DNA from 2 places in the Aeromicrobium sp. CFBP 8757 genome. Region 2 is predicted to be linked to the other one. Evidence: riboswitches for the same ligand, from Rfam matches in the RefSeq annotation. Region 2 holds a riboswitch; the other holds the start of a gene.

Region 1 (15,013 bases), on a different contig from region 2:
CAATGGAGGAATGCCATCTCCACGTCCCGCGTCCTTCACCGAGGACGAGCTCGCGACCGCGCTGAAGGTCCTCGGCGAGGCCCAGTTCCTCGAGGACGAGGACGCGGCCTACGTCGCCCTGCGTCACGCCTGCGGCAAGTTCTACAAGGACGTCAAGAAGCAGCGCCGGCTCGCCAAGCGCGCCGAGGTCGCCGCCGCCGACCGCGCCGTCGTCGCCACGACGGCCACGGGCTCGCCGACCCGCATCGACGACGAGACCGAGGGCATCCCGCTGGTCTCGAACGCCGCCGGCGCATCGGCCGGCACCCTGCTGGTGCCCCGGCCCTGCTACATCTGCAAGCAGAAGTACACCGTCGTCGACGCGTTCTACCACCAGCTCTGCCCCGACTGCGCCGCCCTGAACCGGGCCCGGCGCGACGCCCGCACCGACCTGACCGGCAAGCGCGCCCTGCTGACGGGCGGTCGCGCCAAGATCGGCATGTACATCGCGCTGCGCCTGCTGCGCGACGGCGCCCACACCACCATCACGACCCGGTTCCCGCACGACGCCGTGCGCCGGTTCACCGCGATGCCCGACAGTGCCGACTGGATCGACCGGCTGCGGATCGTCGGCATCGACCTGCGCGACCCGGCGCAGGTCGTGGGCCTGGCCGATTCCGTCGCGGCGCAGGGTCCCCTCGACATCCTGATCAACAACGCCGCGCAGACCGTCCGGCGCACGCCGGGCGCCTACGCGCCGCTGGCCGAGGCCGAGTCGGCGCCGCTGCCCGACGGGCCCCTGCCCGAGCTGCTGACGTTCGGTCACACCAGCGACGCGCACCCCGCCGCGCTGGTGGGGTCGGTGTCGGCGCACCCCGTCCTGGCCGGCGACGCCTACACCGCCGACGAGCTGACGTCGCTGGCGATGGCGGCGGGCTCGGCGGACCTCGAGCGCATCGACGCCGGGGGACTGGTGCCCGACACCGTCGACGTCAACAGCTGGACGCAGCGCGTGCACGAGGTCGACGCCCTGGAGCTGCTCGAGGTGCAGCTGTGCAACACGACGGCGCCGTTCATCCTCGTCAGCCGGCTGCGGCCGTCGATGGCGGCGTCCGCGGCGCGCCGCACGTACGTCGTCAACGTCTCGGCGATGGAGGGGCAGTTCAGCCGCCGCTACAAGGGGCCGGGCCACCCGCACACCAACATGGCCAAGGCCGCGCTCAACATGCTGACCCGCACCAGCGCGGGGGAGATGCTCGAGCAGGACGGCATCCTGATGACGGCCGTCGACACGGGCTGGATCACCGACGAGCGCCCGCACCCGACCAAGGTGCGCCTGGCCGAGGAGGGCTTCAAGGCGCCGCTCGACCTGGTCGACGGGGCCGCGCGCGTGTACGACCCGATCATCCGCGGCGAGGCGGGCGACGACGTCCACGGCGTCTTCCTGAAGGACTACGCGGCCTCGCCCTGGTGAGCCGTGGCCGGACGCACGACGGCCCGGCGAGCGTGCTCGCCGGGCCGTCGTGTCGGTGCTGGGGTCTGGCTACGGGGCCGGCGTCGTGGCCGACGGAGCCGGCGTGCTCGCCGTGATGCACTTGCCGATCTCGGTGGCCGCGTCGCCCTGCGCCTTGGTGTCCTCGTCGCTGGGCTTGTAGTCGGTGTCGTTCTCGGCGACGGCCTTGACGGCCTCGTCCGACAGGTCGGAGTCGACGATCGCCTTGGCGGCGCAGTCGGCCTGCTTGTCGGTGATCGCGCTGCCCGCGGACTTCTTCAGCTGCGCGGCGACGTCGTCGGCGCTCGGGCGGTCGCCGCCACCGCCGCAGGCCGAGGTGAGGGTCAGTGCCGCGACGACGAACGCCGCGCTCAGGGTCTTCTTCATGGCATCTCCAGGATTCGGGTCCGCGACGGAGGGACGCAGCGGACGGGCAGCATTCATGGTCGCACCCGATCGTCCGCCGTGCCGCGTCGGCCCGGGCAGTGAAAGACCCGGCGGGAGGTGGGCTCCCGCCGGGTCGTCACGGTGCCGGTCACCCGGCGGTCGGCATCAGCTGCCGGACGTCGCGCACTTCGTGAGGTCGGACTGGAGGCCGGTGAGGGCGTCCTTGTCCTTGTCGCTGCCCTTGTAGTCCTCGTCGCCCTCGACGATCGCGTTCAGCGTCTTGTCGGAGACGTCGGACTTCTCGAGCGCGCCGGCGATGCAGTCGGCCGCCGCCTCGGGGATCTTCGTCCCGAAGACGCTGTCGTCGCTCGTGATGGCCTTCTTGAGCTCGGCCTGCGTCGGGCGGTCGCCTCCGCCGCCACCGCAGGCCGACGTCAGGGACAGGGCGGCGACTGCGAACAGCGCGGTCAGGGTCTTCTTCATGTGGGTTCCCCCTCGATAGGCGCCTGCCGTCTTCGTGCAGGTCGCCCCCATCTCATCGCATCGAGACAGGTCGGTGCCAATCGGGGAGCCGAACTCACGCCGAGCAGTCCACATGGTGGTACAAGTCGTCTCGCGACTTGATATCTGCGCGCACACGGCCCATGCTGGGGGCATGCATGCGCACCTTCTCGTAGTACGCCACTGACGCGGCGCCCCACCAGGCATCGCGTCTCCCTCGATCGCACCCAGTGAATGCTTCTGGGGCCGGGGGATTTTTTTATGGCTCCACGCTTGACGGGGTCGCAGACGGGGAGGTGCCGGTCCGACCGGCCTCCGAAGAACCGAGCAGTGAGGTAGCACCAGACATGACAGAGCAGATCGCGGAGCAGCTGACCGGGGCCCAGAGCCTCGTCAGGTCGCTGGAGCACGCCGGCGTCGACACGATCTTCGGGATCCCCGGCGGCGCGATCCTGCCGGCCTACGACCCGTTGTTCGACTCCGAGCAGATCCGTCACATCCTCGTCCGCCACGAGCAGGGTGCGGGCCACGCCGCGCAGGGCTACGCGATGGTCACGGGTCGCGTCGGCGTCTGCATGGCGACGTCGGGCCCGGGGGCGACCAACCTGGTCACGGCGATCGCCGACGCCTTCATGGACTCCGTCCCGATCGTGGCGATCACGGGCCAGGTCGCGACGCACCTGATCGGCACCGACGGCTTCCAGGAGGCCGACATCCGCGGCATCACGATGCCGATCACCAAGCACAGCTACCTCGTCACCGACGCCGCCGACATCCCGCGCGTCATCGCCGAGGCGTTCCACATCGCCGGTACCGGGCGTCCGGGCCCCGTGCTCGTCGACATCGCCAAGGACGCCCTGCAGTCGTCGACGACGTTCCACTGGCCGTCCGAGCTGGCCCTGCCGGGCTACCGGCCGACCACGCGCCCGCACGGCAAGCAGGTGCGCGAGGCGGCACGGCTCATCGCCGCCGCCGAGCGGCCGGTGCTGTACGTCGGAGGCGGCGTCATCAAGGCCGAGGCGTCCGCCGAGCTCAAGATGCTCGCCGAGCTGACCCAGATCCCGGTCGTCACGACGCTGATGGCACGGGGCGCGTTCCCCGACTCGCACGAGCTGCACCTCGGCATGCCGGGCATGCACGGCACCGTCGCCGCCGTCACGGCGCTGCAGCGCAGCGACCTGCTGATCTCGCTCGGCGCGCGGTTCGACGACCGCGTCACGGGCCAGCTGTCGTCGTTCGCGCCGCTCGCCAAGGTCATCCACGCCGACATCGACCCGGCCGAGATCTCCAAGAACCGCACGGCGGACGTCCCGATCGTCGGCGACTGCCGCGAGGTCATCTCCGAGCTCATCGGCACGCTGCGCAAGCAGGCCGACGAGGACGGCGTCGAGGGCGACTACGCCGCGTGGCGCGAGCAGGTGCTGGGCATCAAGGCGCGCTTCCCGGTCGGCTACGACAAGCCCGCCGAGGGTCTCGCCCCGCAGACCGTGATCGAGCGGCTCAGCGCGCTGTCGGGCTCCGACGCGACGTACGTCGCCGGTGTCGGCCAGCACCAGATGTGGGCTGCGCACTACGTCGACTACGAGCGTCCCCGCCAGTGGCTCAACTCCGGCGGCGCCGGCACGATGGGCTACTCCGTGCCCGCGGCCATGGGCGCCCAGGTGGGCCTGCCCGGCTCGGTGGTCTGGGCGATCGACGGTGACGGCTGCTTCCAGATGACCAACCAGGAGCTCGCGACGTGCGCGCTCGAGGGCATCCCGATCAAGGTCGCCGTCATCAACAACTCCTCGCTCGGCATGGTGCGCCAGTGGCAGACGCTGCTGTACGAGGGCCGCTACTCCAACACCGACCTCAACACGGGGCCGGAGTCGATCGGCGCGCGTCGCATCCCCGACTTCGTCAAGCTCGCGGACGCCTACGGGTGCGTCGGGCTGCGGTGCGACAGCGAGGCCGACCTCGACGCCACGATCGAGAAGGCCCTGGCGATCACCGACCGACCCGTCGTGATCGACTTCGTGGTCGAGCGCGACGCCATGGTGTGGCCGATGGTCCACGGCGGCGCCTCCAACGACGACATCCAGATCGCCCGCGATCTGGCCCCCACCTGGGACGACGAGGACATCTGATGACGACGCAGCACACCCTTTCCGTCCTGGTCGAGAACACGCCCGGCGTGCTCGCGCGCGTCTCGAGCCTGTTCATGCGACGCGGCTTCAACATCGAGTCGCTCGCGGTGGGCCAGACCGAGATCCCCGAGATCTCGCGCATGACGATCGTCGTCAACGTCGACGAGCTGCCCCTCGAGCAGGTCACCAAGCAGCTCAACAAGCTCGTGAACGTCCTGAAGATCGTCGAGCTCGACTCGGGCAGCGCGGTCGAGCGCGAGCTCATGCTGATCAAGGTGCGCACCGACCCGCAGACCCGCGGACAGGTGCTCGAGACCGTCAATCTCTTCAGGGCTAAGGTGGTCGACGTGGCCACCGACGCCGTCACGATCGAGGCGACGGGCGATGCGGGCAAGCTCGCCGCGATGCTCAACGTCCTCGAGCCGTTCGGCATCCGCGAGATCGCCCAGTCCGGGCGCGTGGCCATCGGCCGCGGGCCCCGCTCGATCACCGACCGCACGCTGCGCACCGTTCCGGGCACGCAGGCGAGCTGACCACCCCCGACCGTTCCACAAGCCCCTCACAAGGAGACATGACCCGTGGCTGAACTCTTTTACGACGACGACGCCGACCTCAGCATCATCCAGGGCCGCAACGTCGCGGTCATCGGCTACGGAAGCCAGGGGCACGCGCACGCGCTCAACCTGCGCGACTCCGGCGTCGACGTCCGCGTCGGCCTGCCCGAGGGCTCCAAGAGCCGTGCCAAGGCCGAGGCCGAGGGCCTGCGCGTCCGCGACGTCGCCGAGGCGGTCGAGGAGGCCGACGTCATCGTGATCCTGGCGCCCGACCAGGTGCAGCGTCACGTCTACGCCGAGCACATCGAGCCCAACCTCGTCGACGGCGACGCCCTCGTCTTCGGCCACGGCTTCAACATCCGCTTCGGCTACATCGCGCCGCCCAAGGGCGTCGACGTCGTGCTGGTCGCCCCCAAGGCGCCCGGCCACACGGTCCGTCGCGAGTTCGTCGACGGCCGCGGCATCCCCGACATCATCGCGGTCGAGCAGGACGCCAGCGGCAAGGCGTGGGACCTCTCGCTGTCGTACGCCAAGGCCATCGGCGGAACCCGCGCCGGCGTCATCAAGACGACGTTCACCGAGGAGACCGAGACCGATCTCTTCGGCGAGCAGGCCGTGCTGTGCGGCGGCATGTCGCACCTCGTCCAGGCGGGCTTCGAGACGCTGACCGAGGCCGGCTACCAGCCCGAGATCGCGTACTTCGAGGTGCTGCACGAGCTCAAGCTCATCGTCGACCTCATGTGGGAGGGCGGCATCGCCAAGCAGCGCTGGAGCATCTCCGACACCGCCGAGTACGGCGACTACGTGTCGGGTCCGCGCGTCATCGACGCCTCGGTCAAGGAGCGCATGCAGGAGGTGCTGGCCGAGATCCAGGACGGCACCTTCGCCAAGCGCTTCATCGACGACCAGGACGCCGGCGCGCCGGAGTTCCTGCGCCTGCGCGAGGAGGAGGCCGGTCACCCGATCGAGAAGACCGGCAAGATCCTGCGCTCGCACTTCTCGTGGAAGCAGCAGGACACCGACTACGTCGACGGCCAGGCCGCCCGCTAGTCACCCGCACCACCGCACCACCGAGGGGCGTCGCACCGACAGGTGCGGCGCCCCTTCGCGCACCCCGCCCACATCCGCCGACGAGTCACGTACGCCCGCCGACGAGTCACGTGCGCCCGCCGACGAGTCACGTACGCCATGTCTGAGTGACTCGTCACCGGGCCTGAGTGACTCCTCACGGGGCGTGGGCGACTCGTCACGGGGCGGGAGTGACTCGTCGGCGCAGGGGGGTGGGTGGTGTGTAGGCTCGACGGCACACGGCCGGGGTGCCCCACGAGGGGCTGAGATGAGACCCGACGAACCTGATCCGGTTAGCACCGGCGCTAGGGAGCTGTCATGAGTAGTCCTGTCACGCCATCCACCAGCACGCCTTCGACCAGCGCGGCGTCGCCGACCACGGCGGCGATCGTCGCCGCGGTGCGCGAGCGGTCGCCGCTGGTGCAGTACATCACCAACTTCGTCTCGATGGACGTCGCCGCCAACGTGCTGAACGCCGTCGGCGCCTCGCCCGCCATGGTCCACGACCCGCACGAGTCGGGTGAGTTCGCCCGCATCGCGTCGGCCGTCGGCGTCAACATCGGCACGCCGTCGCCGTCGTGGGTCGAGGGGATGACCGAGGCGGCACGCGCCGCGCACGAGTGCGGCACGCCGTGGGTGCTCGACCCCGTCGCCGTCGGGGCCACCGCCTACCGTCGCGAGATCGTCGCCGGGCTGCTCGAGCACCGGCCGACGGTCGTGCGCGGCAACGCCAGCGAGATCCTCGCGATCGCCACGGCGCAGACCAGCGGTCGCGGGGTCGACAGCGACGCGGCGGCCTCCGACGCCGTCGAGGCGGCGACGTCGCTCGCCCGCGAGCTGTCGGCCGTCGTCGTCGTGACGGGCGTCGAGGACGTCGTCACCGACGGCACGCGCCGGGTCGTGGTGCACGGCGGCCACCCGTGGATGCCGATGGTCACGGCGCTGGGCTGCTCGGCGACGGCCCTGGTCGCGGCGTGCTGCGCCGTCGAGGACGATGCCGTCGAGGCGTCCGTCGCCGCGATGGCGATGCTCGCCGCGGCGGGCGAGCGGGCCGGGGCGGTGTCGGCCGGACCGGGTTCGTTCCGGGTCGCGCTGCTCGACGAGCTGGCGCGGCTCGACGACGCGCGCATCGCCTCGGTCCGGGTCGACCGGTCATGAGCGTCGACCTACGGGTCTACCTCGTGACGGACCCCCGCACCGACGACCTGATCGACGTCGTGTCGCGGGCCGTCGCCGGGGGAGTGACGAGCGTCCAGGTGCGTCACAAGGACGCGGCGCCCGACGAGAGGATCGATCTGGTCCGGCGCCTGCGGGACGCGCTGCCCGCCCACGTCGCGGTCATCGCCAACGACGACCTCGAGGCCGCCCGGTGGGCCGACGGCCTGCACGTGGGGGTCGACGACGTCGCACCGAGCACCGCCCGAGCGGCCTTGGGCCCCGACGCGGTCATCGGGTGGTCGGTCAACGACCTGGCCCAGCTTGACGACGTCGTCGAGATGTCGGCGTGCGACTACGTCGCGGTCAGCCCCGTGTGGGCCACCGCCACGAAGGCGGACGCGTCGGAGCCGTTCGGTCTCGACGGCGTCCGCGCCGTGGTCGACCGGGTGGACGGCCGGGTGCCGGTCGTCGGCATCGGTGGCATCGACAGCACCACCGCCGGCCTGGTCGTCGGGTCCGGTGCGAGCGGGGTCGCGGTGGTGAGCGCGATCTGCGCCGCCGCCGACCCGACCTCGGCCGCCGCGGACCTGCGGCGCGCGGTCGACGACGCGCTGCGCGCCACGGCGGGGAGGGCGGGCCGATGACGCGCACCCCGGTCATGCTGAGCGTCGCCGGCTCCGACCCGTCCGGCGGCGCCGGCATCCAGGCCGACCTGAAGACCGCGAGCGCGATCGGCGTCTACGGCGCGGCCGTGCTGACGGCGCTGACGGTGCAGAACACGCTGGGCGTCACCGGCATCCACGGCGTGCCCGCACGGTTCGTCGCCGACCAGTACGCGTCCGTCGTCACCGACCTCGACGTCCGTGCGGTCAAGATCGGCATGCTGGGCGGTGCGGACGTCGTCGAGGCCGTCGCGTCGATGCTGCGCGAGCACCCCGTGCCGGTCGTCGTGCTCGACCCCGTCATGGTCGCGACGTCCGGCGACCGGCTGGTCCCCGAGGACGCCGTCGCGGCGATCCGCGAGCTGCTGGTGCCCCTCGCGTCCGTCGTGACGCCCAACGTGCCGGAGCTCGAGGTGCTGACGGGCCTGCCGGTCGCGTCGGCGGACGACCTCGAGATGGCGGGGCGGGTGCTGCTCGGCGCCGGGCCGGGCGCGGTGCTCGCCAAGGGTGGACACCTCGACGGCGACCGCTGCACCGACGTCCTGGTGACGCCCGACGGCGCGCACCGCCTCGACGCGTCCCGCGTGCGCACGCGGCACACGCACGGCACGGGGTGCACGCTGTCGTCGGCGATCGCGTCGTACGTCGTGCTGGGGCTCGACCTGGTCGACGCCGTGACCGCCGCGAAGGCCTACCTGCACCGCGCGCTGGTCGCCGGTGCGAGCCTCGAGCTGGGCGGCGGCAACGGGCCCGTCGACCACCGGGTGCCCGCGTGAGCTCCACGGCGCAGGACTGCTGGACGTCGGTCGACGACTGGTTCGCGGCCATCTGCCGGCACCCGTTCGTCGTCGGCCTGACGGACGGGTCGTTGCCCGAGGACGTCTTCGTCCGCTACCTCGTCGACGACGCCCACTACCTCGACCGCTACGCCCGGGTGCTGTCGCAGCTCGCGAGCCGGGCGCCCGACGTGGCCGGCATCGAGCTGTGGGCGGCGTCCGCCGTCGGGGCCGTCGCCGCCGAGCGCGAGCTGCACCGGTCGTACCTGGTGCCGCGAGGTCTCGACCCCGAGGCCGATGCCGTCCCCGAGGCGTCACCGACCTGCGTCGCCTACACGGGGTCGCTGGAGGCGGCAGCGCACTCCGCGCCGTTCGACGTGGCCCTGGCGGCAGTGCTGCCGTGCTTCCGGGTCTACGCCGAGGTGGGCCGCCACGTCATGGCACGACGTGCGCCCGGCCAGCACCCGTACGGCGCGTGGATCGACACCTACGCGGCGCCGGAGTTCGACGAGGCCGTGCGGCGCGCCGAGGCGTACCTCGACGCGTGGACGACCGACCGGGACGCGGTCGTCGCGGCCTACCGCCGGTCGACCCGGTTCGAGTGGATGTTCTGGGACGCCGCGTGGCGGGCCGATCCGTGGCCCGCTCCCACCTCCTGAGGTGAGGACGGCAGCCACGCGAAGTGTTCGCGTGGGCGTCGTCCGCGCGTCGTCCCGGTCGGGTTGGTTGGTGAGGTGTCCCGGGGGGTCCGGTCCACCGAACCAGAGGAGCAGCACCATGCCACGTCCTTCACGTCCCCGTCTCGTCGGCGCTCTCGTCGTCGCGCTCGCCGCGGCGAGCGTCTCGCCGGCCGCGGCGTCCGGCCGTTACGACGACCACGACCACGGTCAGGCGAGGCTCCTGGCCCGCGCCACGCTGTCGGCCGACCACCAGGCGCCCGGCCCGCCGTCCGGCGCGCTGGCCACCCCGGCCAACGGACGTCAGGGTCCGTTCCCCGGCCAGGTCGTGCCGGGCTTCTCCGCCGCGATCGACAACGGCGACGGGACGTTCTGGGCCCAGCCCGACAACGGCTTCGGCGCGAAGGGCAACTCCGCCGACTTCCTGCTTCGGCTCTACCTGGTGCGGCCGCACTGGAAGACCGCCCGTGGCGGCTCGGGCGAGGTCACGGTGCTGCGCCACATCTCGTTGTCCGACCCGCAGCACCGGATCGGCTTCCCGATCGTCAACGAGTCGACCTCCGACCGTCTGCTGACCGGCGACGACCTCGACATCGAGTCGGTGCAGCGCGGCAGGGACGGAACGTTCTGGATCGGCGACGAGTTCGGTCCGTTCATCGTCCACGTCGACGCGAGGGGCCGGGTGCTGTCGGCTCCCGTCGCCTCGCCCCTCGGCAAGTCGCCGCAGAACCCGCTGCTCGGCGGCGAGCAGCCCCGGACTCAGCAGAGCGGCGGCTTCGAGGCGATGGCGCGGTCGAAGGACGGACGCCACCTCTACCCGATCCTCGAGAACGCGCTCGTGGGTGACACCGACAAGCGACGGCGCGTGGTCGCCGAGCTCGACACGCGCACCGGGCGCTACACCGGACGGACGTGGGACTACCGGGTCGACGCCGACGCGAACCTGGTCGCCGACGCGCAGATCACCTCGCGGGGCGACCTGCTGGTGCTCGAGCGCGACAACGCCGACGGCACCGCGGCCGTCACCAAGAAGGTCTACGCGGTGCGGCTCGGCACGCACGGGACGGCGACCAAGTCGCTGGTCGTCGACCTGCTCGACATTTCCGACCGCCGAGGCGTCAGCACGGGCGGCGGCTGGGGCACGGGGCGGCAGTTCTCGTTCGGCTTCCAGTCGGTCGAGACCCTCGTCCCGCTGTCGGGCGGACGCCTGATGATCGCCAACGACAACAACTACCCGGGCAACTCCGCGCGACGTCCCGGCACGCCCGACGACACCGAGATGATCGTCATCGACCCCGCCCCCCGTCGCTGACGAGTCACGGATGCCCACCGACGAGTCACGGATGCCCACCGACGAGTCGCTCGTGCCCGGCACGAGTGACTCGTCGAGGGGCGTGAGTGACTCGTCGGCGGACGGGGTCAGGCGATCATCTCGAGGGTCTTCGCGGGGGCGGACGGGGACGGCGTGTCGGCAGGGCGGGCGCCGGTCACCTCCTCGTAGGCCGACCGCAACCGCGCGACGGCCTCGGTCATGGTCTCGTGCGACTGGTTGTACGGCAGCCGCAGGTGCCGCTCGCCCGCCGTGCCCGGACGCGTGAAGAACCGGGGGCCGGGCGTCAGCAGCAGGCCGTGCCGCGCCGCGGCCGTCGTGAGTCGCGACGACATGCGGTGGGGGAGCGTCACCCACAGGCTCAGCCCGCCGGCGGGGCAGGGCGCCTGGACGTCGGGCAGCTCGCGCGCGAGCTCGGCCAGCAGGTGGTCACGGGCCGCCCGCAGGCGCGCCCGACCCGCCGCGGCCGTCTGTCCGCCCTCGACCAGCAGCTCGGACAGCACGAGCTGGTCGAACGCCGACGAGCCGAGATCGTCCATCATGCGCGCCTGCACGAGGGGCATGACGGCGTCGCGGGGCGCCCGGATCCACCCGACCCGCAGCCCGCCCCAGTACGACTTGGACGACGAGCCGATCAGCATCGCCCGCGGGTCGTAGGTCGCGAACACGGGCGGCAGGTCCACCCCGTCGAGGTTGAGCTCGCGCAGCGACTCGTCGACGACCGGCACGACGTCGTGGCGCCGCAGCTCGCGGGCCCACGTCGTGCGCTCGGCGTCGGTCATGACCGCGGCGGTCGGGTTGTGGAAGTCGGGGACGAGGTACGCCGCGCGATGGGGCGACCCCGCCAGGACGGAGGTCAGCGCCTCGGTGTCCCACGGGGACCCGTCGACCGGCAGGGGCGACAGCCGCGCCCCCGCCGCGGCGAACGACTCGTGCGCGTGCGGGTAGCCGGTGCCCTCGACGACGACGCGCTGCCCGGGGCTGACGAGCGTCCGTGCCAGCAACGAGATCGCGCCCATCGCGCCGCTGGTGACGACGATCTGGTCGGGATCCGTGGGCAGACCACCGTCGGTGTACCGCTGGGCCAGCACCTCGCGCAGCACCGGCAGGCCGTCCGGGAGGTAGCCCGTCGTCGACAGCAGGCCCGGCAGCTTGGCGGCCGCGGTCTCGAACGCCCGGGCCAGGCCCGGTGGGCCGATCGGCGCCGCGTACGTCAGCGCGATGGTGTCGGCGTCGTCGGCGTCGACGATCAGGCTGCTGGCGGTCGAGCTCTCGAGCGGCAGCCGCACGACGCTGCCCGCCCCCTGCCGCGACCGGACCAGCCCGGCGTCCCGCAGCTCGGCGTAGACGCGTGTCGTCGTGGTGCGGCTGACGTCCATCGCGACGGCCAGCTCGCGCTCGGACGGCAGGCGCGTGCCGTCGGCGACACGGCCGTCGACGATGAGGAGTCGCAGGCGGTCGGCGATCTCGCGGTAGGCGGGGCCGACGCGGTCGAGGCCGCCGAGCAGCTCGGCCAGCCGGCGGGCGGAGACGATGGGAGCCATGAGGCCACTGTTCCACAACTGGCTATAGATCGCGAGGCCAATCGTGATCATGCTGGGACCATGAACGAGCTGCTCGCCCTGATCGGGCTCATCGCGCTGGCCGTGACCGGCATCCTGCTCGCACGTCTCGTGCGCTGCGACGGACTGGGGTCGACCGCGACGCCGCGCAGCCACGCCGCCGAGCTCGGCACGTGGGCCGACCGGGAGATGCGACGATGACCTCCATGACGACGACCGGCCTGCCCGCGCGCCTCGTGCGCCTGTTCGTCGGCCTGTTCCTGTACGGCTTCACGATGGCGATGATGGTCGAGTCGACCTTGGGGCTCGACCCGTGGGACGTCTTCCACGAGGGCGTGACCCGGCACGTCGGTCTGTCGTTCGGCCAGGTCGTCATCGTGACGGGTGCCGTCGTGCTGCTGCTCTGGATACCGCTGCGCCAGCTGCCCGGTGTCGGGACGGTGGCCAACGTCGTCGTGATCGGTCTGGCCGCCGACCTCGGCATCGCCGTGATCGCCCAGCCCGACGACCTGTGGCTGCGGGCCCTGCTGCTGGTCGGCGGGATCGTCGGCAACGGCTTCGCGGGGGCCCTCTACATCGGCGCCGCGCTGGGCCCGGGCCCGCGCGACGGGCTGTGGCTCGGGCTGGTGCGCCGAACGGGGCGCAGCGTCCGCCTGTGGCGCACCGTCATCGAGGTGACGGTGCTGGCGGTCGGCTTCGCGCTCGGCGGCACGGTCGGCGTCGGCACGGTGCTCTACGCCGTGACGATCGGGCCCGTCGTGCAGGCGTTCCTGCCGCTGGTGCAGGTCGAGGTGCCCCCGAAGCGCCGCGGGGACGAGGAGGTCAGCGCCGAGTCGCGATGATGAGCGACGCGTCGACGTCGATCAGCATCTCGACCGCCGCGAACCGCTCGTCGGTCAGCCACTGCTCGCGCACGGTGTCGACGCGCCCCTCGACGATCGGGGGCCAGAACGCGGACGGCACGAAGTCGTCGAGCACCGCGATGCCGCCGGGCTCGAGCAGGTCGGCGATGACGTCGATGCTCTCCATGACCTCGCGGATGTCGATGAACAGCAGCGAGAACGGTGCGTACTGCTCGAGGGTCGACCAGTCGCCGGCGATGACGTCGACGTTGTCGGTGCCGGCGAAGATCTTCTGCACGTCGCCTGCGAGGGCGGGGTCGAGCTCGGCACTGACGACGCGGGCGTCCCGGGGTGCCCCGCTCGACAGCCAGGCCGATCCGACGCCGCAGCCGGTGCCCAGCTCGGCGAGGGTGCCGGTGCGGGAGGCGGCCAGTGAGGCGAGCAGGCGGCCGGTCTCGTTGCGGATCGACGTGATGAACCCGCGCTGGCGCGAGAGGTCGAGCGTGCTCGCGACGAGATCGGGGACTTCGGCGGGTGCGCTCACGCGGTCAGTGTTTCACGGACGGGAGCGGCGGCCGTCGGGCGACGTCTCGTCGGCTGAGACACGCGACGAATGACCCTGCGCCGCGCAGATCCCTGCAGTACGCTCGTCGACATGCGGAAGCAGCTGGTACTCATCGCTTGCCGCGGCAGGGCCTCCTAGGGCCACACCCTGCCGCGGTGTTTCGGCGTTGGCCCGCCGTTCCGCAGCAGGGTACAGAGACCACGACCTGGTCTCAGCACTTCTCGCACTCTCCCGGTGATCCCGGATCTCGAGGCGTTGTTGGACGGCGGACCTACGCCGGACCCGCGCCTGACCGTCCGAACGATCGACTTCACCGAAGGAGAACCATCATGAACAGCTTCTCGACGTCCAGCACGCTCATCGAGTGGGGACCGGCGCACCTGCGCGACGAGGCGACGCAGCACGAGATCGAGCTCAGCGACCGCCCCGACGACAACTGACGGCAGCGGGTGTTCTCACATCCCGGGATGGTGGTTTCACATCCTGAGACGAGACTCCTAGGATGGTCGGCATGACCTCCTCCTTCTCGCTCGCAGTCGTGGCCGGTGACGGCATCGGACCCGAGGTGACCGCCCAGGCCCTCAAGGTCCTCGACGTCATCGCCCCGGCCCACGACATCTCCTTCGCCACGACCGACTACGACCTCGGGGCGCGCCGCTACCACGCGACGGGCGAGACGTTGCCGGACTCGGTGCTGGAGGAGATCCGCGGGCACGACGCGATCCTGCTGGGCGCCGTCGGCGACCCGAGCGTGCCGTCGGGCGTGCTCGAGCGTGGCCTGCTGCTCAAGCTGCGCTTCGCGCTCGACCACTACGTCAACCTGCGACCGTCCAAGCTGTTCACCGGGGTCGCGACGCCGCTGGGCGATCCCGGCGTCATCGACTTCGTGGTCGTGCGCGAGGGCACCGAGGGGCCGTACGTCGGCAACGGGGGAGCCATCCGGGTCGGGACGCCCCACGAGCTCGCGACCGAGGTCAGCATCAACACGGCCTACGGCGTCGAGCGGGTCGTCCGCGACGCCTTCGCCCGCGCGCAGGCGCGCCCGCGCAAGAAGCTGACGCTGGTGCACAAGAACAACGTCCTCGTGCACGCCGGCCACCTCTGGACGCGCACGGTCGACGCCGTCGCGACGGAGTTCCCGGACGTGTCGGTCGACTACCTGCACGTCGACGCCGCGACGATCTTCCTCGTGACCGATCCGGCCCGCTTCGACGTCATCGTGACCGACAACCTGTTCGGCGACATCCTGACCGACCTGGCCGCCGCGATCACGGGTGGCATCGGGCTGGCCGCCAGCGGCAACGTCAACCCCGATCGCACGGCGCCCAGCATGT
Region 2 (15,013 bases):
CATGGTCGGGTGATCAACGGTGGCGTGTCGTTCTGGTGGCAGCAGATCGGACGCCCCGAGCCCCGCGAGGCGCTCGACGGCGACCTCCGGTGCGACGTGTGCATCGTCGGCGGCGGCCTCAGCGGTCTGTGGACGGCGTACACGCTGGCCGGGCTCGACCCGACGCTCGACATCGTCGTGCTCGAGGCGGAGTTCGTCGGGTACGGCGCCTCCGGCCGCAACGGCGGGTGGCTCTCGGCCGAGCTGTCGGGCAGCAAGGAGCGGTACGCCGCGACGCACGGACGCGAGGGCGTCACGGCACTCGTGACGGCGATGGAGCACGCGGTCGACGACGTCGTCGAGGTGTGCCGCGTCGAGGGGATCGACGCCGACGTCGTCAAGAACGGGGTGCTGTACGTCGCCCGCTCGCCGGCTCAGCTCGTGCGGATGCGCGAGGGCCTGGCCGACGACCTCGCGTGGGGGATCGGGGCCGGTCACCAGACCGAGCTGACGTCCGACCAGGTCGGCGAGCGGCTCCGGGTCGAGGGCGCGCTCGGCGGCGTCCTCAGCCCGCACTGCGCACGCGTGCAGCCGGCCAGGCTGGTGACCGGTGTCGCCGAGGCCGCCGAGCGTCGCGGCGTCCGCATCCTCGAGCGCACGCGCGTCACCGGCATCGATCCGGGCGTGGTCACGACCGAGCGCGGACGGGTGCGCGCCCCGCGGGTGCTGCGGTGCCTCGAGGGCTACACCGCGTCGCTGCCGGGCCAGCGACGGTCGTGGCTGCCGATGAACTCGGCCATGGTCGTCACCGAGCCGCTGCCCGACGCCGTGTGGGACGACATCGGGTGGGCCGGCGCCGAGCTGCTGGGCGACAACGCCAACGCCTACTGCTACGCCCAGCGGACGGCCGACGGCCGCATCGCGCTCGGCGGCCGCGGCATCCCGTACCGGTTCGGCTCGCGGACCGACGTCGACGGTCAGACCGACGACTGGACCGTCTCGTCGCTGACGGGCATCCTGCACGACATGTTCCCGGCGACGCGGGCGGCGAGCATCGAGCACGCGTGGTGCGGCGTGCTCGGGGTCCCGCGCGACTGGTGCGCCAGCGTCGGCTTCGACGCGTCCACGGGGCTCGGCTGGGCGGGCGGCTACGTCGGCAGCGGACTGACGACGACCCACCTGGCCGGGCGGACGCTCGCCGACCTGACGCTGGGCCGCGACACCGGGCTGACGCACCTGCCGTGGGTCGACCGTCCGGTGCGGCGCTGGGAGCCGGAGCCGTTGCGCTGGCTCGGGGTGCGCGCGATGTACGGCCTCTATCGCGAGGCCGACCGCCGCGAGGACCGCGGCCTGGCCCGTCCGAGCCGCCTGGCCCGCCTCGGCGACCGTCTCACCGGGCGCTGACCCGGGCCCGGGGCTCGGGGCGACGAGAGAATCTGGGTTCGTCCGAGCCCGCGCGGACGAACCCAGATTCCTCCGTCGGCCTTCGCGGGATAGGCTCGGACCACACGACAGGGGAGCGCCACCGCAGAGGGCGCTGAGAGTGCGGATCCGCCGCAGACCCTTGAACCTGCACCGGTTAGTACCGGCGAAGGGAGTCACGATGAGTTCTGCCACCGCGTCCAAGAACGGGTTCGACGTGCGATACCGCACGATCGACCTGGTCACCATCACCACCCTGGGTGTCGCCTTCGGCGTCATCTTCTGGGGCTGGGGGAAGCTCTACGAGCCGCTCAGCGGCCTCGCGGTCTTCTCGTTCCCGCCGAGCACCGCGCTCCTCGGCGGCGTCTGGCTGTCGGCCGGCGTCGTCGGCGGCCTGATCGTCCGCAAGCCCGGTGCGGCCTTCGCCACGGAGTTCATCGCCGCGGCCGTCTCGAGCTTCATCGTCGGCGGAACGCAGTGGGGATGGGGCGTCTACGCGTCCGGCTTCTGGCAGGGGCTCGGCGCGGAGCTGGTCTTCCTGCTGTTCCTGTACCGCGCGTCCCTCCTGCGGCGCTGGGGCCTCGTCGTCGCGATGCTCGCCGGCGCGGCCGCCGCCGCGTTCGAGGCCGTGTACGAGTGGACGTCGTACTACTCGTACTGGGACATGGGCTACAAGCTGGCCCACCTCGGCTTCTTCGTCGTCTCGGGCGTCGTCATCGCCGGCATCGGCGGCTTCGCGCTCGTGAGGGCGCTGGCGACGGCGGGCGTGCTCGACGCGTTCCCTGCCGGACGCGAACGCGTCACCGAGGTCTAGGCGGCGGGCGAGTGCTGGGCGAGGTCCGGCTCCGCGACCTCACCTGGAGGCCGATCGGCCGCCGCGCACCGGTCCTCGCCGGGCTCGACCTCACGGTCGCGCCCGGCGAGCGGGTGCTGCTGGTCGGGCCCAGCGGGGCGGGCAAGTCGACGATCCTGCACGCCGTGGCCGGCGCCCTCGGCACGACGATCGCCGGCGACCTGTCAGGAACGGCTGAGGTCGACGGACGGTTGGGGCTGCTGCTGCAGAACCCGGCCGACGCTGTCGTGGCCGAGCGCATCGGCCGCGACGTCGCGTTCGGCCCCGAGAACGCCGCGATGCCGCCCGACGAGATCTGGACCCGCGTCGACGCGTGCCTCGAGGCCGTGGGCCTGACCTACGGTCGCGACCACTTCACGGCGGCGCTGTCGGGCGGCGAGCAGCAGCGACTCGCCCTCGCCGGGGTGCTCGCGATGCACCCCGACGTCCTGCTGCTCGACGAGCCGACCTCGATGCTCGACGCCTCGACCGCGTCGAGCGTCCGCGAGGCCGTGCTGTCCGCGAGGGACGACCGGACGATGGTCGTCGTCGAGCACCGCATCGAGCCGTGGCTGCCGCACGTCGACCGCGTCGTCGTGCTGGGCCCCGGTGGCGTCGTCGTCAGCGACGGGACGGTCGGGTCGTTCCTGGCGGGTCCCCGGCCGGCCGGGGTGTGGATGCCCGACATGCCGGCTCCCCTCCCCGTCGACGTCCCGACCGACCTCGTGCGCCCCGCCGTCGAGGCGCTGACGGTGACGGCGACGGACGTGTCGGTCGAGCTGGTCATGCGGACGTTGCGGGGCACCCAGCGCTCGCGCGCCCTGACGGGCCTGACGGCGAGTCTCGTCCCGGGTGCGACGACGGGCTTCACGGGTCCGAGCGGTGCCGGCAAGTCCACGGCGCTGGCGGTCCTCGGCGGGCTGCTCAAGCCCGCCGGCGGCTCCGTCTCGCCGGAGCTGCGGCGACGGCGGTCGGCCGCACTGGCGTCCCTCGTCGGCTGGGTGCCGCAGAACCCGGAGCACGGGTTCCTGACGTCGACGGTGCTGGCCGAGGTCGGGCACACGGCCCGCCGCGTGGGTCGCGAGGTCGATGCGCCGGCGGTGCTGGACCTGTTCGGGCTGGGGCGGTTCGCGGCGTCGAACCCGTATCGCCTGTCGGGGGGAGAGCAGCGTCGTCTCGCGCTGGCCGCGGCGCTGGCCCACCGGCCCGGCATCGTCCTGCTCGACGAGCCGACGGTGGGGCAGGACCCGGGAACCTGGGCGGCGGTCGCGGGGTGGGTGGGCTCGTCGCGCGACGCCGGTGCGACGGTCGGCCTCTCGACCCACGACGCCGATCTCGCCCTCGACATCGAGCACCGCATGCGCGAGGGCGCGATCGCATGAGGTCGCTCGTCCTGCGGGCCAATCCGTTGGCTCAGCTCTCGGTGGGCCTGTTCTCGCTGCTGGCCTCGTTCTGGGTCGACAGCCTGCCGGTCGCGCTGACCGCCCTCGGCGCCTACGTGCTGGCGGCTGCGGTGCTGCTGCCGGGCTGGCGCTACCCGCTGGTGTGCCTGGCGTTCACGTCGATCGCGGCTCTGACGATCGTCTACTCGACGTGGCGGCTCGGCGGTCGGGACCTCGAGGTCGCGGCGACGGCCGGCCTCAGGATCGTCGTGCTGGCGTGGCCCGGCTCCGTCATGGCGGGGTACGTCGACCCGTCGCGGCTCGCCGACTACCTGGCCCAGACCGTGCGCCTGCCCGCTCGGCTGATCGCCGCCCTGGCGGCGGCGCTGCAACGGTTCACGGGCTTCGGCCTGGCCTGGCAGCAGCTCGAGCGGGTGCGCCGCGTGCGCGGGTTCGGGGCGGGTCGCAACCCGTGGTCGAACGGGCGGCACGCCGCGAACATGTCGTTCGCGCTGCTGGTGCAGGCCATGCGGGGTGCGACGGCGACGTCGATCGCGATGGACGCCCGGGGGTTCGCGACGGCGTCCGGACGCACGTGGGCGCTGCCGGCGCCGTGGACGCGTCTCGACGCGGCCGGGCTCGTGGTGGCGGCCGCGCTGGGCGCCGTCCCCGTCATCGCACGGCTCGCGACGTGACGTCCGAGCGGCCTGCTCTGGCGTCGGCCCCCCGGTTCGGGCTAGTCTCGAACTAAGCAAGCGCTTAGTCGAAGTGCTGATCCATCGGAGGTGCCCGCATGACCCGTGTGTTCGAGAGTCTCGAGACGTTCAAGGCCGCCGCGGGGGAGGAGCTCGGCACCAGCGACTGGGTCACCGTGACGCAGGAGCAGATCAACACCTTCGCCGACGCGACGGGCGACCACCAGTGGATCCACGTCGACCCCGAGCGCGCCGCGACCGGCCCGTTCGGCGGCACGATCGCCCACGGCTACCTCACGCTGTCGCTGCTGCCCGTCTTCGCCGAGCAGATCTACTCGATCGAGGGTCTCGCGTTCGGCATGAACTACGGCGCCAACAAGGTGCGCTTCCCGTCACCGGTGCCCGTCGACTCGCGGCTGCGCGCCACTGCGACGCTGGTCTCGACCAACGACATCCCGATCGGCACGCAGGGCATCGTGAGCTTCGTGGTCGAGCGCGAGGGCGCCGACAAGCCCGTCTGCATCGCCGAGGTCGTCTACGTCATGGCCGGAGCCTGACATGCACTTCGGATTCGACGACACGACCAACGAGCTGATCGAGCGCGTCAACGCCTTCATGGACGCCGAGGTCTACCCGGCCGAGGCGACGCTCAAGGAGCAGATCGCCGACAACGAGCGCAACGACGTCTGGTCGTTCCCGCCGATCGTGATGGAGCTGCGCGCCAAGGCCAAGGCGCAGGGCCTCTGGAACTTCTTCGACCCCTCCGAGCACGGCGCCGGCCTGACCAACCTGCAGTACGCGCCGATCGCCGAGATCACGGGACGCAGCATCCAGATGGCGCCGGCGGCGTTCAACTGCGCCGCACCCGACACCGGCAACATGGAGGTGCTCGGCATGTTCGGCACCGACGAGCAGAAGAAGACGTGGCTCGAGCCGCTGCTGGCCGGTGACATCCGGTCGGCGTTCGCCATGACCGAGCCGCAGGTCGCCTCGTCCGACGCGACCAACGTCGAGCTCAGCATCGTCCGCGACGGCGACGACTACGTGATCAACGGTCGCAAGTGGTGGATCACGGGCGCGATGAACCCCGACTGCACGATCTTCATCGTCATGGGCAAGACCGACCCGACCGCCGCGCGTCACCGTCAGCAGAGCCAGATCCTGGTGCCGCGCGACACCCCGGGCCTCGAGATCGTCCGCGGCATGCACGTGTTCGGCTACCACGACCGCGACCACGGCGGACACGCCGAGATGCGATTCACCGACGTGCGGGTGCCCGCCAGCAACCTGATCGGCGGCGAGGGCGAGGGCTTCGCGATCGCGCAGGCCCGCCTCGGGCCCGGTCGCATCCACCACTGCATGCGGTCGCTCGGCATCGCCGAGCGGGCGATCGAGATGATGAGCAAGCGGGCCGCCGACCGTGTCGCGTTCGGCAAGCCGATCGCCGAGCAGGGCGTCGTCCGCGACTGGATCGCCGAGTCGCGCGTGCGCGTCGAGCAGCTGCGCCTGCTGATCCTGAAGACCGCGTGGCTCATGGACACCGTCGGCAACCGGGGCGCCCACAGCGAGATCCAGGCCATCAAGATCGCGACGCCGCAGACCGTCGAGTGGATCCTCGACAAGGCGATCCAGGTGCACGGTGCCGGCGGCCTGTCGCAGGACTTCCCGCTGGCCGAGTGGTTCGCCGGCATGCGCACGCTGCGCTTCGCCGACGGGCCCGACGAGGTGCACAAGAACGCGCTGGCCAAGGCGGAGATCAAGAAGTGGGCCTGACGCCCACCGACGGGACCGTCGCGGTCGTCACGGGTGCCGCGAGCGGCATCGGCGAGGGCATCGCCCAGCGCCTGCTCGAGCGGGGGGCGTCGGTGGTCCTGGGTGACCTCGACGCCTCGCGGCTCGACGCGACGGCCGCCCGGCTCCACGAGGCGCACCCCGGACGGGTCACGCACGTCGCGGGCGACGCGGCCGACGCCGATCACGTCGCGGCGCTCGTCGCGGCGGCGCCCGGCGACGTCGACCTGTTCGTCGCGAACGCCGGCATCTTCCGCGGCTTCGGTCTCGACGTCGCGGACGCCGAGTGGTCGACCGCGTGGGACGTCAACGTCATGGGTCAGGTGCGCGCCGCCCAGGCGCTCGTCCCGGGCTGGCTCGAGCGCGGTCGCGGGTGCTTCGTGAGCACCGCGTCGGCGGCGGGCCTGCTGACGCAGCTCGGCTCGCCGACGTACTCGGTCACCAAGCACGCGGCGGTCGGGTTCGCGGAGTGGCTCGCCGCGACGTACGGCGACCGGGGCGTGCAGGTGTGCTGCCTGTGCCCCATGGCGGTCGACACCGACATGCTCCGCGAGGGCGAGCAGAGTGCCGACGAGACCGCCCGGCTCGCGATGCGCTCGGTCGTCGGCGCCGGGGCGACGGTCACGCCGCTCGACGTCGCCGACGTCCTGCTCGCCGCCCTCGTGGCCGGCGAGTTCTTCGCCCTGCCGCACCCCGAGGTCGGCACGATGTACGCCCGCAAGGCCGCCGACACCGACCGCTGGCTGAGCGGCATGCACCGCTTCCGCACGTCGCTGGAGCCCTGACTCCTCGCGGGGAGGGCGGGCGTCAGGTGAGCCAGCGGGAGGCGGCCCTGGTGTGGGCGGCCTTCTTGGCGGGGTCGAGCCCGTCGTACATGCGGGTCATCATCCGCGAGCGGTGGTTGCCCTCGAAGACGTCGCGGTGGTCGCGCACGAACGTCCAGTAGAGACCGTCCCAGTCGGCCGTCCAGTCGCCGGTCGGCAGGTCGGACATCTTGCGGAGGTAGTTGCTGCCCGACACGTACGGCTTGGTCGTGATGCCGTCGCCGGCCGCGAACTGGCTCATGGCGTAGACGTTGGGCACCATGACCCAGTCGTACGCGTCGACGTACATCTGCATGAACCACTCGTGGACGTCGTCGGGCTCGGTGCGCAGCAGGCTCATGGCGTTGCCGAGCACCATGAGGCGCTCGATGTGGTGGCTCCACCCGCGCGCGAGGACGCCCTCGATCGCGTGGTCGACGGGGTCCAGACCGGTCTGCGCCGTCCACCACCCCGCGTCGAGGGGGCGGGTGTGGTGCAGGTGGTTGCTCGACCTCATGCGACGTCCGTAGAGGACGTAGGTGGCGCGCATGTACTCGCGCCAGCCGATGACCTGCCGCACGAATCCCTCGAGCGACGGCAGGTCGATGGCGTCGGCCTCGAGCACCCGGTCGACGACGTCCGACGGCGACAGCAGCCCGATGTTGAGCCCCGGCGTCATGACGGAGTGGAAGACGAACGGGTGGTGGCGGCTGATGGCGTCCTCGTAGGGGCCGAACTGGGGCAGGCGCTCGGCGACGAACTGCTCGAACGACGCCTCGGCCTCGTCGTGCGAGGTGGGCCACGCGAACGACTCGGCGTCACCCGGGTTGTCGGGGAACTCGTCGCGCACCCACGCGATCGCCTCGTCGACCGCGGGGTGCCGCTCGGGCCACGCGACGTCGGGGACGGGGTGCCCGCGCGGCAGCTTCTTGCGGTTCTCGGTGTCGAACGACCAGCGTCCGCCGACCGGCTGCCCGTCGCCCTCGACGAGGATGCCGAGCCGCTGGCGCTGCCAGGAGTAGAAGTGCTGCATGCGGGCCGGGTGCCGGTCGAACCAGTCGGCGACGTCGGCGCGGGACGTCAGGAAGTTCGGCGACTCCAGCACGTCCTCGGGGCGCAGCCCGACCTGCGCCTCGTCGAGCGCGGCCGAGACGTCGCGCTGCAGCCAGTCGTCGACGACGTCGAACACCGTGACCCGTTCGGGCCGCAGGCGCCGCAGGAGCGCGACGAGCCGCTCGCCGGTGGGCGCGTCCGCGCTGGTCTCGAGGCACTCGACGTCGAACGACGCGTCGCGCAGACGCTCGGCGAACCGCCGCATCGACGCCCGGTGCAGCACGAGCTTCTGCGTGTGGAAGCGGTACTGGCGGAAGAACAGGTCGTCCTCGACGAGCACGAACACCGTCCCGGCGGGTGCGTCGAGGTGCTCGGCGAACAGCTGGTGGGGGTAGACCAGGCGCACGTGGGAGGTGGTCACCGGCGGGCGACCGCCTCGCCGACGATTTCGGCCATCCCCGCGTAGCCCGCGTCGTTGGGGTGGAAGTGGTCGGCCGACAGCCGGCCGCGCCACGAGCGCATGCGCGGGTCGCGGAACTCGGCGACCCGCACCCGTCCGGCGGCGGCCGCCTCGTCGACCCGTCGGTTGAAGTCGACCGACGCGGACTGGCCGCCGGGCTGCGAGCCGACGATCGAGCCCACCGGCAGCTCGCGCAGCATCTCGTCGAGGGCAGCGGGCAGCAGCGGACGGAACCGACGGCTGAACAGGTCGTTGCTGCCGATGACGACCGTCACGAGGTCGGGCTCGACGCCCAGCGACCGCATGGCGGGGATCTGCCGCTCGACGACGTCGGCGACGCGCCCGCCGTAGACGGAGAGGTTGACGAGCCGGTGGTCGGGCAGCGTCCCGGCGAGCTGGCCGACCCACCCACGGTCGTACGCGCTGGCGCCGACGCCCTGCGACATCGAGTCGCCCATGACGACCCACAGCGGCCCGGACGACGCCGCGGCGGCGCGGTTGTGCCGCTCCCACGCGTGCGCGTACGGCTCGACCTGGCGCTGCACGGCCCGCACGCCGGGCAGGAGCAGGGACGCCGTGCGGATGAACGGTCCGCTCTCGCGCCCACTCAGGTTGGAGTACTCGAATCCCGTCTCGCTCACGGGACCAAGTCAAGCACCGGGAGGCCACGTAGGCTTGCCGAAGAGATGGCGGAGGGGCTTGCCGAAGAGATGGCGGAGGGGCTTGCCGAGACGATCTGGGAGAGTGGAGCGGTGACGGGCGTGCGGGGCATCAGGATCATGAGCGTCGCGGCGGCCGTCGTGCTCGTCGCGTACGTGATCGGCGGCATCGCCGGGGCCGATCTCGGCTCGGCCCTCGGACTCGCGAAGATCGTCGTCGTGGTGGCCGCGGTGGTCGTCGCGGCCCTCGCGTTCCAGGGCTGGTCGCACTCCAGCACCCCCCACACGCTCAGCGCCATGGTCGTCGCCCTGCTCGGCGGGGCCTCGCTGGCCTCGACCGTCTCGACGGCCAAAGGCGACGACCTGTACGGCAGCGACCCGATGGCACTGGTCGGCACGGTGGCGGTCGTCGCCGCCGTCACGATCGTGCAGATCGGCCAGACACGTTCGAAGGACGGTGCAGCATGATCGAGCTCCTCACCCCCACCCAGATCGACGAGATGCGTCCGGCCGGGCGCTTCGTGGCGTCCGTCCTGACGGCGCTGTCGGAGGCGGCCGACGTCGGCGTCGACCTGCTCGAGCTCGACGCCCTCGCCCACGACATGATCCGCAAGGAAGGGGCCGAGTCGTGCTACATCGACTACCACCCCTCGTTCGGCGCGATGCCGTTCGGCAAGGTGCTGTGCACGTCGGTCAACGACGCCGTGCTGCACGGGCTGCCCCACCCGTACAAGCTCCGTGACGGCGACCTCGTCAGCTTCGACTTCGCGGTCTCGGTGGACAAGTGGGTGTGCGACTCGGCGGTCAGCGTCGTCGTCGGCACCCCGCGCGAGGAGGACCTGCGCCTCATCGGCCACGCGCAGGAGGCGCTCGACGCCGCGATCGCGGTGGCCCGTCCCGGCCACCGCATCGGCGACATCTCGGCGGCGATCGGTGCCGTCGGCCGCTCGCACGGGCTCAAGGTCAACACGCAGTTCGGCGGCCACGGGGTCGGCCGGACGATGCACGGCGACCCGCACGTGCCGAACGACGGCAAGGCCGGACGCGGTCTGCCGCTCAAGCCGGGCCTGGTCATCGCGATCGAGCCGTGGTTCCTGCACACGACCGACGAGATCCGGATGGATCCCGACGGCTGGACCATCCGCAGCGCCGACGGCTCGCGGGGCGCGCACGTCGAGCACACCATCGCGATCACCGACGGCGACCCGATCGTCATGACCGCCCGCGACTGACGTCGCCCCGCGGCCCCGCGGACGGGTTCGTCACGTTCGGGTCCGTGACACGGTGTCCCTGCCTAGGCTGGTCGCATCGCCTCGGCACGGGAGAGCCGCGGCCTGCTGAGCCAGGGAGAATCCGCCATGCGCGCCGTCCGTCGAACGTCCGTCCTGCTCGCGGGGGCCCTCGTCGCCTCCGGCATCGCCATGCTGCCGGCCCACGCCGCCGACGACCCGACGACCCTGGCCGTCGAGGGGACGGTGCGGTCCGTCGTGGTCGACCGCTTCGGCAGCGAGGCGGCGTCCGACCACCTGTTCACGGTCGTGACGGACGCGGGCGCCGTGATCCCCGTCGACCTGCCGAACGAGACGCCCGTCAACGGGCGCTTCGAGGGCGAGCTCGTCGTCCCCACTGACGTCGAGGCCGCCCTCGACGCTCGCGCCTTCCTGCCCGAGGAGGGCGCCACGATCGCCCAGGACACCCGGGCCGGACGCGTCGCCGTCGCCGAGGCCGCTCGCCAGGACGAGCCCCTCGAGGTGTCGACCGCCTCCGTCGCGCCGGCGCGCGCGGCCGCGGTGACCACACCGGCGGTCCACCGCGCCTACGTGGCCCTGCTGTCGAACAAGGGCTCGGTCGAGGAGACGCCCGCGCAGGTCAAGACCCTCGTCGAGCAGATGACGTCGTACTGGACCACGGAGTCGGGCGGAGTCATCACGTCGTTCGCCGTGCAGGGCGACGTCGTGCCGTTCACCACCGCGAGCACCGCCACGACGGCGCAGAGCTGTGGCATGGGCTCTCCCGGCGCGGTCTGGAACGAGGCGAGGGCCCAGTTCCCGAACGTCTCGTTCGCGGTGGGCTCGCGCAACCACCTGGTGGTGGCGATGGCGGACGAGTGCGGCGACGGCGGCATCGCCGGCATCGCGAGCGTCGGCAACGACCTGTCGAGCGGCGGGCCGATGAGCTTCACCCTGGGCGACGTCGCGACGCAGGTGGGCGTCCACGAGCTGGGGCACACGTTCGGCCTGGGGCACGCGAACCTCGACGAGTGTCCCGACGTGGACGAGTGCGGCGACGGCGAGTACTTCGACCTCTACAGCCCCATGTCGCTCGCCGTCGGCGGGGACGCCTTCGCGTCGCCCGCGCTCGACTCGGCGTTCCGTGAGCGGCTCGGCATCGCGCCCGCGAGCGAGCTGACGGCCCTGACGTCGTCGGGCACGGTCACGCTGCGTCCGAGGTCGGACGCGACCGGCGTGCGGGGCGCGGTGGTCGTCGACCCCGTCACGTCGGCGCGGTACGTCGTGGAGGTGCGGTCAGGGACGGGTCGGGACGCCGGGACGTTCTACGCCAGCCGCTACTCACTCGGCGCGCCGGTGACGTACGACCCCGGGGTGACCGTCACGACCGTGTCCGACGGCGGCGAGCTGGCGCTGCAGACGCGCAAGGCGTCGGCCACGTACGACGGCGCCTTCACGGCCGGCCAGACGTTCGTCGGTCCGGGCGGGTCGACGAGGATCGCGGTCGGTGCGACGTCCTCGGCGGGAATACCCGTCACCGTGACGCTGGCGGGCACCGGGTCTCCCGTCACGCCGACGCCGACGCCGACCCCGACCCCGACCCCGGCGCCGACGCCCACCCCGGCGCCGGCGGCGCCCGCCCCGGTGCTCGCGCCGCCGGCCCCCGCGCCGCTGTCGGCCGCGACGCCCCGCATCGTCGGCACCGCGAAGGTCGGCCGCACCCTGAAGGTCAAGGTCGGCTCGTGGTCGCCGCGGCCCGCGTTCACGTACCAGTGGTTCGCCAACGGGCGGAAGATCTCGTCGAAGGCCACCGCGAGCTCGTTCAGGCTGACGTCGAGGCAGCGGGGCCAGCGCATCACGGTGCGCGTCACCGGCACCAGGAGCGCCCACGTCACGACGGCCAGGACGTCGAAGAGGACCGCGAGGGTCGCCGGGCGGTAGTCGTGCGAGCCGTGTCACGCCGCGGGTGAACATCGCCTGAACACCCCCGCGCACCCCTCGACGGGGGTGGTTGCGAGGCGCACCCTTGATCCGTGAACGAGTCCCTCATCATCCTGGTCCTCGTGGTCGCGACCGCGCTGGCCTTCGACTTCACCAACGGGTTCCACGACACCGGCAACGCGATGGCGACGTCGATCGCGACGGGCGCGCTGTCGCCCAAGGTCGCGGTGACGCTCAGCGCCGTGCTGAACCTGGTCGGCGCCTTCCTGTCGACCGCGGTGGCCGCGACGATCGCCAAGGGGCTGGTCGACGCGAACCTCGTGACGCTCGAGGTCGTGTTCGCAGGCCTCGTCGGCGGCATCACGTGGAACCTGCTCACGTGGCTGCTCGGCATCCCGTCGAGCTCGTCGCACGCACTGATCGGCGGGGTCATCGGCGCGATGCTCGCGGCGGCCGGGTCCACGGGCGTCGAGTGGAAGGGCGTCGTGTCCAACGTCGTCCTGCCGGCGGTGCTGTCGCCCGTGATCGCCGGCCTCGTCGCGACGCTCGGCACGTACTCGGTCTACCGGTCGACCCGGGGGCTCGAGGAGCGTCGCACCGAGCGCGGCTTCCGCATCGGGCAGATCGGCTCGGCCTCGCTCGTCTCGCTCGCGCACGGCACGAACGACGCCCAGAAGACGATGGGCATCATCTTCCTGGCCCTGATCTCGTACGGCAGCGTCAGTGCCGACGACACCCTCCCGCCGACGTGGGTCATCGTGTCGTGCGCCTCGGCGATCGCGCTCGGCACGTACCTGGGCGGCTGGCGCATCATCCGGACGCTCGGCAAGGGCCTGGTCGAGATCAGGTCGCCGCAGGGCATGGCGGCCGAGAGCTCGTCGGCCGCGATCATCCTGCTCGCGAGCCACTTCGGCTTCTCGCTGTCGACGACGCACGTCGCGACGGGGTCGATCCTCGGCTCGGGTCTCGGCAAGCCGGGCGCCGAGGTGCGGTGGGGCGTGGCCCTGCGCATGGCGACGGCCTGGGTCGTGACGCTGCCGGCGGCCGCGCTCGTCGGGGCCGTCGCCTACGGCGCCACGGCCGGCATCGGCGGCCTCGCCGGCGTGCTGGTGGTCTTCGCGGGGCTGCTCGCGGTGTCCTTCACGATCTGGCTGCGCTCGCGCGGCAGCGTGGTCAGCCACGACAACGTCAACGACGAATGGGACGACCGTGCGTCGTCCCGGCGACCGGCCGTGGCCGGCGCAGAGAGCTGAGGGATCGGACGATGAACGGTTGGCTCGACGTCGGGGCACTGCTCAAGGTGCTCGTGTTCGGGATCGTCGCGGGTGCGGGGCTGCCGGCCCTGTTCGCCGTGGGGGTGAGGTCGCAGGCCGTGGGTGCCGGGACGATCGACGGCCAGCACCTCGCGGGCGACCGGCGACCGCTGCTGACCGCGGCCGCGTACCTGTGCTTCGCGCTGGTGGCCGTCGCGATCGTGGCCGGCGTGCTGTTCGTCGCGCGCGACTTCATCGGCCATCACACCGGGTGGTACGTCCTGGGGGCGGAGCCGTCGTGAGCAAGCCGTCGTTCGTCGAGGCGATCGTGGGCTGGCTGCGCGAGGGGTATCCGCAGGGCGTCCCTGCCCAGGACTACGTGCCGCTGCTGGCCCTGCTGCGGCGCCGCCTGACCGACGACGAGGTCGCGGCGGTCGTCGCCGAGCTGATCTCCTCGGGCCAGGTGCCCGTCGACTCCGCCGACATCGGCACGAGCATCACCAAGGTCACGGACGCGTTGCCGTCCGAGGACGACATCGACCGCGTGCGCGAGCACCTGCCCGCCGGCCTCTAGGAGCCGAGGCCCGGGGGACGTCGGTCGGCCCAGGGGTGGGCGGCCTCGACCTCGGCGCACAGGCTGAACAGCAGCCCGTCCTGGGCGGGCAGGGTCGCGAGCATGACCCCGATCGGCAGACCGTCGTCCGACCAGTGCAGCGGCAGCGTGGCGGCGGGCTGGCCGCTCATGTTGTACAGCGCCGTGTAGGGCGTGTAGAGCAGCTCGCGGCGGTGGTCCTCGACGGGATCGCCCGACTCGTTGAACCACGCGACGGGCTGGGGTGGCAGCGCCAGCGTGGGCGTCAGCATCGCGTCGTACGGCTGCAGGCCGGTCACGACGTCGCGGGTCGTCGCCTCGACGAACTGCATCGCGCGCGCCAGCTCGACCGCCGTCGCGCGTCCGCCCCGCTCGCGCCAGTAGCGGGTGTTGGCCCGCAGCAGCGGCTCGGCCTCGGCCGGGACGGGTGCCCCCGCGACGCCGCTCGACCAGATGACGTTGAACTGCGGCTCGAGCTCCTGCGGGAACGGGTTGGCGACGTCGACGACCTCGTGGCCCAGCGACTCCAGCAACCGGCTCGCGTGCTCCCAGGCGGCGACGGCGTCGGGGCCCGGCTCGACGCCGTCGAGGTGCGTGCCCGACCAGCGGGCGATGCGCAGACGTCGCGGGGTGCGTCGCGCGTGCTCGACGAACGGGACGTCGGGGTCGGGCAGGGGGCGCAGGTCGCCCGGCATGGGGTGGGCGATCGTGTCGAGCAGCGCAGCGGCGTCGCGGACGGTGCGGCTGAGCGGCCCGTCGACCGCGAGGCCGCTCCAGTCCGACCCCGACGGACCGACGCTGACCCGCCCGCGGCTCGGCTTGAAGCCGAAGATCCCGCACGTGCTGGCCGGGATGCGGATCGACCCGCCGCCGTCGCTGCCCTGGGCCAGCGGGACGAGACCGGCCGAGACGGCGGCCGCCG

The links. A riboswitch is a leader RNA that binds a small molecule or an ion and turns the genes downstream of it on or off. The one in region 2 is predicted to bind thiamine pyrophosphate.
Positions count from the first base shown of each region.
Region 1: another riboswitch for thiamine pyrophosphate. It lies ahead of thiM (hydroxyethylthiazole kinase); the one in region 2 lies ahead of IFT73_RS09390 (ECF transporter S component).

Region 1 is NZ_JACYUM010000005.1:64,194-79,206, forward strand. Features, by position in the region: gene IFT73_RS14465 (SDR family NAD(P)-dependent oxidoreductase) at 11-1,453, shown strand; gene IFT73_RS14470 (hypothetical protein) at 1,523-1,858, opposite strand; gene IFT73_RS14475 (hypothetical protein) at 2,024-2,341, opposite strand; gene IFT73_RS14480 (acetolactate synthase large subunit) at 2,707-4,485, shown strand; gene ilvN (acetolactate synthase small subunit) at 4,485-5,018, shown strand; gene ilvC (ketol-acid reductoisomerase) at 5,064-6,089, shown strand; TPP riboswitch at 6,342-6,436, shown strand; gene thiM (hydroxyethylthiazole kinase) at 6,426-7,265, shown strand; gene thiE (thiamine phosphate synthase) at 7,262-7,909, shown strand; gene thiD (bifunctional hydroxymethylpyrimidine kinase/phosphomethylpyrimidine kinase) at 7,906-8,703, shown strand; gene IFT73_RS14510 (TenA family protein) at 8,700-9,362, shown strand; gene IFT73_RS14515 (esterase-like activity of phytase family protein) at 9,481-10,692, shown strand; gene IFT73_RS14520 (PLP-dependent aminotransferase family protein) at 10,800-12,254, opposite strand; gene IFT73_RS14525 (hypothetical protein) at 12,315-12,473, shown strand; gene IFT73_RS14530 (YitT family protein) at 12,479-13,114, shown strand; gene IFT73_RS14535 (O-methyltransferase) at 13,095-13,658, opposite strand; gene IFT73_RS14540 (3-isopropylmalate dehydrogenase) at 14,191-15,013, shown strand, end outside.
Region 2 is NZ_JACYUM010000002.1:483,639-498,651, reverse strand. Features, by position in the region: gene IFT73_RS09395 (FAD-dependent oxidoreductase) at 10-1,383, shown strand; TPP riboswitch at 1,483-1,593, shown strand; gene IFT73_RS09390 (ECF transporter S component) at 1,583-2,215, shown strand; gene IFT73_RS09385 (ABC transporter ATP-binding protein) at 2,227-3,615, shown strand; gene IFT73_RS09380 (energy-coupling factor transporter transmembrane component T) at 3,612-4,310, shown strand; gene IFT73_RS09375 (MaoC family dehydratase) at 4,409-4,867, shown strand; gene IFT73_RS09370 (acyl-CoA dehydrogenase family protein) at 4,869-6,083, shown strand; gene IFT73_RS09365 (SDR family oxidoreductase) at 6,074-6,886, shown strand; gene IFT73_RS09360 (cryptochrome/photolyase family protein) at 6,909-8,378, opposite strand; gene IFT73_RS09355 (GDSL-type esterase/lipase family protein) at 8,375-9,058, opposite strand; gene IFT73_RS09350 (hypothetical protein) at 9,170-9,544, shown strand; gene map (type I methionyl aminopeptidase) at 9,541-10,308, shown strand; gene IFT73_RS09340 (reprolysin-like metallopeptidase) at 10,435-12,246, shown strand; gene IFT73_RS09335 (inorganic phosphate transporter) at 12,339-13,499, shown strand; gene IFT73_RS18950 (hypothetical protein) at 13,511-13,801, shown strand; gene IFT73_RS18945 (DUF3349 domain-containing protein) at 13,798-14,073, shown strand; gene IFT73_RS09320 (amidase) at 14,070-15,013, opposite strand, start outside.